Regions from separate parts of the Rhizobium sp. BK379 genome, predicted to be linked through region 1. Evidence: predicted binding sites of a transcription regulator. Region 1 holds the regulator's gene; each other region holds the start of a gene.
The links. The regulator PhoB, encoded in region 1, activates phosphate uptake and scavenging genes when phosphate is short. The targets are predictions, from matches to a motif close to TGTCATNNANCTGTCAT.

Region 2: FHT93_RS06210 (DapH/DapD/GlmU-related protein) is a predicted target of PhoB. The motif match lies at 1,578-1,594, and genes of this name have one in related genera.
Region 3: ppk2 (polyphosphate kinase 2) is a predicted target of PhoB. The motif match lies at 1,958-1,974, and genes of this name have one in related genera.

The regions. Positions count from the first base shown of each region.
Region 1 covers NZ_JACIAD010000002.1:457,400-460,676, forward strand. Annotated here, with positions in the region: gene pstB (phosphate ABC transporter ATP-binding protein PstB) at 1-649, shown strand, start outside; gene phoU (phosphate signaling complex protein PhoU) at 694-1,407, shown strand; gene phoB (phosphate regulon transcriptional regulator PhoB) at 1,536-2,219, shown strand; gene FHT93_RS13260 (pyrroline-5-carboxylate reductase) at 2,353-3,141, opposite strand.
Region 2 covers NZ_JACIAD010000001.1:1,195,853-1,199,129, reverse strand. Annotated here, with positions in the region: gene FHT93_RS06220 (MBL fold metallo-hydrolase) at 1-351, shown strand, start outside; gene FHT93_RS06215 (GFA family protein) at 443-868, opposite strand; gene FHT93_RS06210 (DapH/DapD/GlmU-related protein) at 865-1,539, opposite strand; gene FHT93_RS06205 (hypothetical protein) at 1,714-2,205, opposite strand; gene FHT93_RS06200 (adenylate/guanylate cyclase domain-containing protein) at 2,501-3,277, shown strand, end outside.
Region 3 covers NZ_JACIAD010000001.1:2,091,939-2,095,215, forward strand. Annotated here, with positions in the region: gene FHT93_RS10620 (ABC transporter permease subunit) at 1-67, shown strand, start outside; gene FHT93_RS10625 (ABC transporter permease subunit) at 71-913, shown strand; gene ppk2 (polyphosphate kinase 2) at 997-1,905, opposite strand; gene FHT93_RS10635 (ABC transporter substrate-binding protein) at 2,217-3,277, shown strand, end outside.

The sequences.
Region 1 (3,277 bases):
CCCCTCGGGCTGCGGCAAGTCCACCTTCCTGCGTTCGCTGAACCGCATGAACGACACGATCGACGGCTGCCGCGTCACCGGCAAGATCACGCTCGACACGGATGATATCTACGATCCCGATATCGACGTCGTCGAACTGCGCGCCCGCGTCGGCATGGTGTTCCAGAAGCCGAACCCGTTCCCGAAGACGATCTATGAAAACGTCTCCTACGGCCCGCGCATTCACGGTCTGGCAAAGTCCAAGGCCGACCTCGACCAGATCGTCGAGACCAGCCTGCAGCGCGCCGGCCTCTGGAACGAGGTCAAGGACCGCGTGCATGAATCCGGCACCGGCCTTTCCGGTGGTCAGCAGCAGCGTCTGTGCATCGCACGCGCCGTTGCGGTCAGCCCGGAAGTCATCCTGATGGACGAACCCTGCTCGGCGCTCGACCCGATCGCGACTGCAAAGGTCGAAGAGCTGATCCACGAGCTGCGTGAAAACTACACGATCGTCATTGTGACGCATTCCATGCAGCAGGCCGCGCGCGTATCACAGCGTACGGCCATGTTCCACCTCGGCAACCTGGTCGAGGAAAACGATACTGACAAGATGTTCACCAATCCGGACGATCCGCGCACCCAGGACTATATCATGGGCCGGTTTGGCTGATTTTGGCAATGTGAAGCCTTCCCGATTTTCGAGGACAAAGCCCCATGGCATCGACACATATTTTTTCCGCCTATGACGACGATCTGAAGTTCCTGTCCCGGCGCATTTCCGAGATGGGTGGTCTTGCCGAACAGATGGGCGCCGACGCAGTTCGCGCGCTGGTCAACGGTGACACCGCACTCGCTCAGAAGGTCATTTCCGACGACGTGATCCTCGATCACGCTGAACGCGAGATCAACGACAAGGCGATCGTCACGATCGCCCGCCGCCAGCCGATGGCGTCCGACCTTCGCGAGATCATGGGTTCGATCCGCATCGCCGCCGACCTCGAGCGCGTCGGCGATCTCGGCAAGAACACCGCAAAGCGCGTTATCGCGGTGCAGAGCACCGGCGTTCCGCGCAAGCTCGCCCGCGGTCTCGAGCATCTCTCCGAACTGGCGCTGGTCCAGCTCAAGGAAGTGCTCGACGTCTACACCAATCGCTCGGCCGACAAGGCCAAGTCCATCCGCGAGCGCGACGACGAGATCGACGCGATGTACACCTCGCTGTTCCGCGAACTCCTCACCTACATGATGGAAGATCCGCGCAACATCACGAGCTGCACGCATCTTCTCTTCTGCGCCAAGAACATCGAGCGCATCGGCGACCACGCGACCAACATCGCCGAGACGATCTACTATATGGCAACCGGCGCCCAGCCGGAGGGCGAGCGTCCGAAGGACGACAGCTCCAATACCGTTGGTGCGGTCACGGAGTAATCCGGACCTGCCGATTGCGTGCGCGCCCCGTCGGGGCGCGCAAGGGTCGCAGCCAATTCCGAGTCTTGCATGGTCCCTTGCTTAAATCACCCCCGGTTTAAGGATCATGCATTAGGAGACTGACACGCATGATCCCAAGAGTTGCAGTTGTTGAAGATGAAGAGGCGCTGAGCGTGCTTCTCCGCTACAACCTTGAAGCCGAAGGTTTCGAGGTGGATACGATCCTTCGTGGCGACGAAGCCGAAATCCGGCTTCAGGAGCGCACGCCGGACCTGCTCATCCTTGACTGGATGCTGCCGGGCGTTTCCGGCATCGAGCTCTGCCGTCGGCTGCGCATGCGGCCGGAAACCGAGCGCCTGCCGATCATCATGCTGACGGCGCGCGGCGAAGAGAGCGAGCGCGTTCGCGGTCTTTCGACCGGCGCGGACGACTATGTCGTCAAGCCCTTCTCCACGCCGGAACTCGTCGCCCGCGTCAAGGCGATGCTCCGACGCGCCCGTCCCGAGGTGCTCTCCACCGTTCTGAAATGTGGTGATATCGAGCTCGATCGCGAAACGCACCGCGTCCATCGCAAGAGCCGTGAAGTTCGCCTCGGCCCGACCGAATTCCGCCTGCTGGAATTCCTCATGTCCTCGCCGGGCCGCGTCTTCTCCCGCTCGCAGCTTCTCGACGGCGTCTGGGGCCATGATATCTACGTGGACGAGCGCACCGTCGACGTCCATGTCGGCCGCCTGCGCAAGGCGCTGAATTTCTCCAACATGCAGGATGTCATCCGCACCGTGCGCGGCGCGGGATATTCCATGGAAGCTTAAGCTTAGTCCGAGTGATCGGAGGTCCAGACGGGTCGCTCGCTTGCCGGGCGGCCCGTTTGTCTATCTGGCCCCCCTAGCTCCTTATGAAAACCGACGCGAGGCGCCGAAAGCGAACCTCGAAAGGATCTGCTTTTTACAGACGAATGCGCACAAGAATTCGATCAAGAGCCTTTTGCAGAGCCGCAGTGCCGCCAAACGCACGAAAGTCTTCGAGCACCTGTTCGTTCAATCCGCCCTTGGTCGAATGCTCGCCGATGAGTTCATCGAAACTCGCGACAGGTTTTGAACGGGCGGCATGGGCGAGGCCGGAAAACAGTTGACGGAGGTAGGCGTCGCCAGCCGCTCCCGAGAGCCCCTTGCTCTGCAGCCAGGTCGACGTCGCGTCCAGGATGCCGAAATAGCTGGCCATCAGGCAGCTCGCCACCGCGAGAAGTTCGAACTCCTGCTTGTCTTCAACCTGAATCGCCGTTCCGAGCGCCGAAAAGAGGGTGTGGGAGACCTCGTCGGGAGGGTAGATCGCAGTCGCCCCCTGGAGATCGGCGACGAACGGAAGTGGAATTGCCAGGCTCAGGCGAACCGGCCGATCGATCCACGCCAGCAGTTGATCCATTGGCGTAGCCGCGACAAAGCTGATGACATGGTGGCCCGGCCGAAATCGAAGCGAGCGGATGACCTCCTCGGCAATTTGCGGCCTCACTGCCAAAAATACGAGATCGGAACGGTCGAGAACATCCTGGTTGCCCACAGCGATAGACACATTCCCGTTTGCCGCCGCGAGCCGGGAGGCGACGCCTGCGTTACGAGGTGACAGCGCGATGGGTGTGTCGCCAAATGCTGTCTTGCCCAATCCGGTGACGACAGCCTCGGTAATCGTGCCCGCCCCGACGAACCCCATTGTCATCCGCTTTATATCGATCTCCATTGGCACCCCCCAAGCGACTATGTGTGCCGTGCTACTCCACGAGAATACCGCATCTGTATCAGAAAATCGCGCCACAGCGCCACGACCACCAGTCCATGCCAGCATGGGGCTGAAACGCATCGATGGTCTTGGCCAC
Region 2 (3,277 bases), on a different contig from region 1:
CAGAGCCAGCTGCGGCTGTTCGACGAAGAGTATGAAGTGGCGCCGGGCGTGGTCGTCTCCCGCACAGGCGGTCATACACCCGGCCATAGCGTCGTCCGGGTGGCCTCCGGCGGCGACAAGCTGATGTTTGCCGGCGATGCCGTGTTCGCGGTCGGGTTCGAACATCCCGACTGGTTCAACGGTTTCGAGCACGACCCCGAGGAGGCGGTCCGCGTCCGCGTCCGGCTTCTGCGCGAGCTGGCAGCGACTGGCGAACTGCTGGTGGCGACCCACCTGCCGTTCCCGTCTATCGGCCACGTGGCCGTCGACGGCGACGCCTTTCGCTGGGTGCCGATCTTCTGGGACTACTGACGGGCACGGCCCCGTATCCGCAATCAGCGAGGCCCGGCGAATGCCCGGGCCTCGTCTCACGCCAGCGGCGCAAAAGCCGGCGTGGCGACGCTCACTTTGCCTGTTCGAAGCGGATAATCCCGGCGACCCTTGCGGCGGAGCCGGAATCCGAGGGATGGGAGACGCCATCCATGACCTGAACCTCCGGAAAATCGAAGGGGCTGAAGCCTTCGATGCAGGCGACATTGATGCCGAACTGGTTCGGATTGGAGCGGCGCTGATGATGGGTGTAGATGCCGCAGGTCCTGCAGAAATAGTGCTTCGCCGTCCGGGTGTTGAATTGATAGAGCGTCAGGTTGTCTTCGCCCTCCACGAACTCGATATCCTTCAGATCGGCAGAGACGGCGATGGCGCCGCGCATGCGGCAGTAGGAGCACGTGCAGCGGCGGATCGTGTTGAACTCATCCGCCAGCCGGACCCGGAATTTGATGCGGCCGCAGTGGCAGGCCGCACTATGCTGATGTCTTTCATCGCTCATGACCGGCGATCCTCACTCTCTTGCGCAAGATGGGCAGGCTCGGACCAGCGCTCGCAGAAAGCCTCGATATCACTGGATTGAAATTCGGCGAGACGCTCCATGATGGTCTCGAACGGCCAGTCCCACCAGGCGATGGCGGCAAGTTTTTCGGCTGTCGTTCGCGAGAAGCGCTCGCGGATGACTTTGGCGGGGACGCCGCCGACGACCGTATAGGGCGCGACGTCCTTGGTGACGACGGCGCCCGCCGCAAGCACGGCGCCGTCTCCGACCGTCACGCCCGGAAGCACGATGACGCCGTGGCCGATCCAGACGTCATTGCCGATGATGGCGCGGTCCGCCTTTCTGTCGGCGAAGAAGGAATGATCGCGCACGGCATCGGCGGAGTAATATTCCGGGCAATAGGTGAAACGGTGCATGGACGGGCGGTCCATGGGGTGATTGGGCGCGCCGATCCTGACCTCTGCCGCAATGGCGCAGAATTTCCCGATCGAGGCATCGCCGACGATGCAGCGCTGGCCGAGATAGGAATAATCGCCGAGGTCGACCGTGCGCAGGGAGGTCTGCTCCAGGATCTCGCAGCATTTGCCGATACTCGAATCCCTGAGGCTTGCCGTCGGGTGGATGACGGTTTCGGCGATCTTCGGGCGGTTTGGCTGGGTGGTCGTGTCCATGGTCAGTCTCCGGATTTCGGCCTGCCTAGCCGGGGACGATGAAGGATATGTGACGCGGCAACGTCTGATGATCAGGGCATGTGCTCAATGGGCAGCGGGTGCCCATCCGGCGATAGTGTCGAAGTTCTCTGTGCAGAGGACGTGACCGTGGCCATCGCCTTCGGGCACATTCTCTCACACTCCGAAAATGATCTGGCAGGTCGAAGTATTCGACGGAAAGAACCCGTCTTCGCCAACCGGAACGACCCTGTCGCTCAGCGGCTTCACCCGCGTGATCATTCCCGATTTTGCGGTGACGGCAACGGTGCAGGATACTTCCTGATCATGTTCCGGTGAGAAGATCCGCTTGGTCAGGACCATGTTGCCGACATACTCCGTCTGGTCATAGGTTCTTGCGGGTATCCGCACCACGCGCGATCGCTGCCAGGTCAGCACAGGCGTTCCGCCTGCAGCGCTGCGGTCCGTCGGCGCCCCGAACTTGCTTTCGAATGTCGCGATCGGTTTGCCACGCCACTGGCTGTCGACCTTGGTATAGGGGGCGGTCAGGGCGGTCCCGAGGTCATCTGTAAGCTTGGCGGCCCCAGCCTGAAGAGACTTGCCCGCGCCGCAGCCGCAAAGCAGCATCGGCAAGGCGGTGATGACCATAAACTCTTTCAAAAGGCGCATTTCAAAATTCCGATTTCACAATGACTTAGTAGAGGGATTTTGGCACAGGCATTTGCGATAACGACCGAATACCAGCCGGCTCTTAACAGGCGCCAAAAACTATCGGTAAAATTGAATATCGAAAATATCCATAACTTGTAGCGGTGCAAATCCCGCTGACCAATCCGTGTGTGCCGCTGCGACGACAACCATGCCGAAGGCGGTCACTCATCCATTCATGTAAAACCCTATGAATTTGGCGAAATCCGCGCATATTCATCCCAGGGTACGATACTCCGCAGGAGCAACCACCACCGTGGATCGAAAGCTCGCAGCCATCCTTTCCGCCGATGTTGCCGGTTTCAGCCGCCTTACGGCGCTGGATGAGGAGGGCACGATTCATGCCCTCAACCTGTGCCTCAGCCAGATAGCCGAGATCGTGCGCGAGCATGAGGGCCGCATCTTCGGCACAGCAGGGGACGGATTTGTCGCCGAATTCGCAAGCGCTGTTCAGGCTGTCAGGTGCGCGGTCGCAATCCAGCGGCGCCTTGCCGGCAATCCGCAGGACATGCCCGCGGAACGCCGTCTCGAATTCCGCATCGGCGTCAATCTGGGCGATGTCATCGTTTCGGGCGACGATCTGCTCGGCGACGGCGTCAATATTGCGGCGCGCCTGCAGGAGATGGCGCCGCCGTCGGGCATCTGCATTTCCGGCTCCGTGCGCGAGCACCTCTATGGCAAGGTTCCGTTCGTGCTGATGAGCCTTGGCGAACGCGCCATGAAGAACATACCCCGGCCGATATCCGTCTTTCGGGTCGACTGGCTGCTGGAGGCGCCTGAAGGCGGGGATGCCCTATCAGCGAGAGGAACAGGACCAGCGAGAGGAACAGGGCCAGCAACGCCATCACCTGCTCAGCGCTTCGGCAGGGACCAGCCGTCGATCGTCGTCATGCCCTTCGACAATCTCAGCGGTCAGGGCGATGAGTATTTCGTCGATGGCGTCGTGGAGGAAATCACCGCGGCGCTTTCGCGCGTTCGCGAATTCTTCGTCATCGCGCGCCAGTCCGCCTTCACCTATAAGGGCCGCTTCGTC
Region 3 (3,277 bases), on a different contig from region 1:
TGTCGTCGCCGTCCTCGGTGCGCGTTCCTTCTTCTACCGCGGCCCGGCCGGCGGCACGAAAGGCTAAGCCATGATCCGTGACCAGGGCCTTACCTCGAAGATCTGGCGCATCGCCGTCTGGGCGCTCGCGACCCTCTTTGTCCTCAACCTGCTTGCGGTCATCGCGGCCGTGATCGTCAACTCTTTCGCCACACGCTGGCTCGGCACATGGCTGCCGCGCGGCTGGACGGATCGTTGGTATTTCAGCGCCTGGAGCGAATTCCAGCTATCCAGCGTCGTCATCGTTACCTTCGAGATGGCCTTTGTCGTCGTCATTATCTCGGGCATTCTGGGCGTATTGACAGCCTATGCTCTGGCGCGGCGCGATTTCCCGGGCAAGCGCGCCATCATTCTGCTCTTCCTGCTGCCGCTGCTGATCCCACCGCTGACCTACGGCATTCCGCTGGCAACAGTGCTCTACCAGCTCGGGCTCGGCGGCACCTTCTGGGGCGTGGTGCTGATCAACCTCGTGCCGTCTTTCCCCTTCGTCGTGCTCGTCATGATCCCGTTCATCGAGCAGATCGATCCGCGCATCGAGGCCGCCGCCCGTGTCTTCGGTGCCGGCACCACCAGCCTCTTTATCCGCATTCTACTGCCGCTCCTGCTGCCCGGCATGCTGGCAGCACTTCTGCTCGTCCTGGTGCGCACGCTCGCGATGTTCGAGCTGACCTTCCTCATCGCCGGACCGCAGACCCAGACGCTTGTCGTCTCTCTTTATTACGCGGTCTTCGCATCCGGCGTACGAGCCAGCCAATCAATCGATGCGATGGCGGTGATCTATATGGTGACGACGCTCTTCTGGCTCATCATCGCGCTGCAATTCGTCAATCCGACCCAGATCGTCGCCCGCGCCAAGCAGCAATCGGCGCATTAAGGCATGTCGCGCAACGCGTGAATCGGTTTTGCGCGACATGCTGAAAAGACGCCGCTGCCGGAAACCGGCCGCAGCCATTTCAATCAGTAGACTTCGGGAACATACATTTCCGGCGGAACCGGGGTGCGGTGGTAGTCATCGTGACGCACGCGATCCGGCAGCACGATCCCTTCCTTCGGAACGTCCTCATACGGGATCTGGCCGAGCAGATGGGCGATGCAATTGAGGCGCGCGCGTTTCTTGTCGACGGCCTGAACAACCCACCACGGCGCTTCCTCAATATGGGTGCGGGCGAGCATTTCTTCCTTGGCCTTGGTATATTCCTCCCAATGGACGCGGCTCTGCAGGTCCATCGGCGAGAGCTTCCACTGCTTCAGCGGATCGTGGATGCGCATGTTGAAGCGGAACTCCTGCTCCTCATCGGTGATCGAGAACCAGTACTTGATGAGGATGATGCCGGAGCGGACCAGCATGCGCTCGAATTCCGGCACGGAGCGGAAGAACTCTTCCAGCTCGTCCTTCGTGCAGAAGCCCATGACCCGCTCGACGCCGGCACGGTTGTACCAACTGCGGTCGAAGAGCACCATCTCGCCCGCCGACGGCAGATGCGGCGTGTAGCGCTGGAAATACCACTGGTTCCGCTCGCGTTCGGTCGGCGCCGGCAGCGCCACGACGCGGCAGACGCGCGGATTGAGGCGTTGGGTCACACGCTTGATTGCACCGCCCTTGCCGGCGGAATCGCGGCCCTCGAAAAGCACGACCACCTTCAATTTCTTGTACTGGACCCAGTCCTGAAGACGGACCAGCTCATGCTGCAGGCGGAAGAGCTCGCGGAAATAGAGTTTGCGCTCGAGCGTCTGTTCCGCTTCGCCGGACATGCCCTCGGCGACCAGCTCGTCGAGCCGGTCCTCCTCCATCTGCATTTCCAGCTCCTCGTCGAAGCTGTCGGCGATTTCGTTCTTGATACGGTCGAGCTGAGTGTTTTCGATCATGGCACGCTCCCTGTTCAATTCGCTCGATAAAGCACGTTCTCGCCATAGCTATATGACAGAGTTGCGACGATCGAAAATTTGCTTTGACAAAACGCAAAACTGGCAAGCGCAAAAGACCGTCCGCCGGGCCTTTGGTGATCAGCCAGCCAGGTAGCGGCAGCTTGTACCAAGTCAAGTTTTATGTATACATTGATACCGCTGAGCAATTTTCGCGACAATGGCGTTTTCCTCTGGAGGAGAGAAGAAAAACGTTCAGGTCGCGGCATATCTCCGGGAGAGAGATATGATGCGCAACAATGGGAGGAGTATACATGATTTCGTTTTCAAGAAGACTATTGATAGCAGGCGCGGCGCTCGCCACGCTTGCTGGGGCGCCTGCATTTGCGCAGGAAACGGTGAAGATCGGCGTGATCCTGCCGATGACAGGTCCTTTTGCCTCAACCGGCCGTCAGGTCGAGGCCGGCGCCCGCGCATACATGGCAATCAATGGCGACACGGTTGCAGGCAAGAAGATCGAGCTCGTGCTGCGTGACGACGCGGGCACGGCCGACCAGACCCGCCGCATCGCCCAGGAACTCGTCGTCAATGATGGCGTCAAGATGCTCGTCGGCTTCGGCCTGACGCCGCTTGCCATGGGTGTCGCCCCGGTTCTCAACCAGGCAAAGGTTCCGGCGATCATCACCTCGGCCACGACCTCGGCCATCATGAAACAGTCGCCCTATTTCGTGCGCACCTCGATGGGCGGTCCGCAATCCGCCGTTCCGGTTGCCACCTGGGCAGTCCAGAACAACCTCAAGCGGGTCGTCACGCTGGTAACCGACTATGGTCCGGGTATCGACATCGAGAAGGGCTTTACCGACCAGTTCAAGAAAGAAGGTGGCACGGTTGTCGAAGCACTCCGCGTTCCCCTGCAGAACCCCGATTTTGCACCCTTCCTTCAGCGTGTACGCGACGCCAAGCCCGATGCCCTCTTCGTCTTCGTGCCATCGGGTGTCGGCGCAATCTTCATGAAGCAGTTCGTCGATCGCGGTCTTGCCGACGCCGGCATCAAGCTGATCGCCACCGGCGACGTCACCGATGACGATCTCCTGAATGGCATGGGACCGGCCGCCAGGGGCGTCATCACCGGTCATTTCTATTCGACCGATCACGACAGCCCGGAAAACAAGGCTTTCGTCGCCGAAGTGCGCAAAGCCAACAAGAACATGCGCCCGAACTTCATGTCGGTCGGCGGCTATGATGCCATGCATGTCGCCTATGCCGCCCTCGAAAAGACCGGCGGTGGCACCGATGGCACCAAGCTCGTCGATGCCATGAAGGGCATGGAATTCGTCAGCCCGCGCGGGCCCATCACCATCGATCCTGATACACG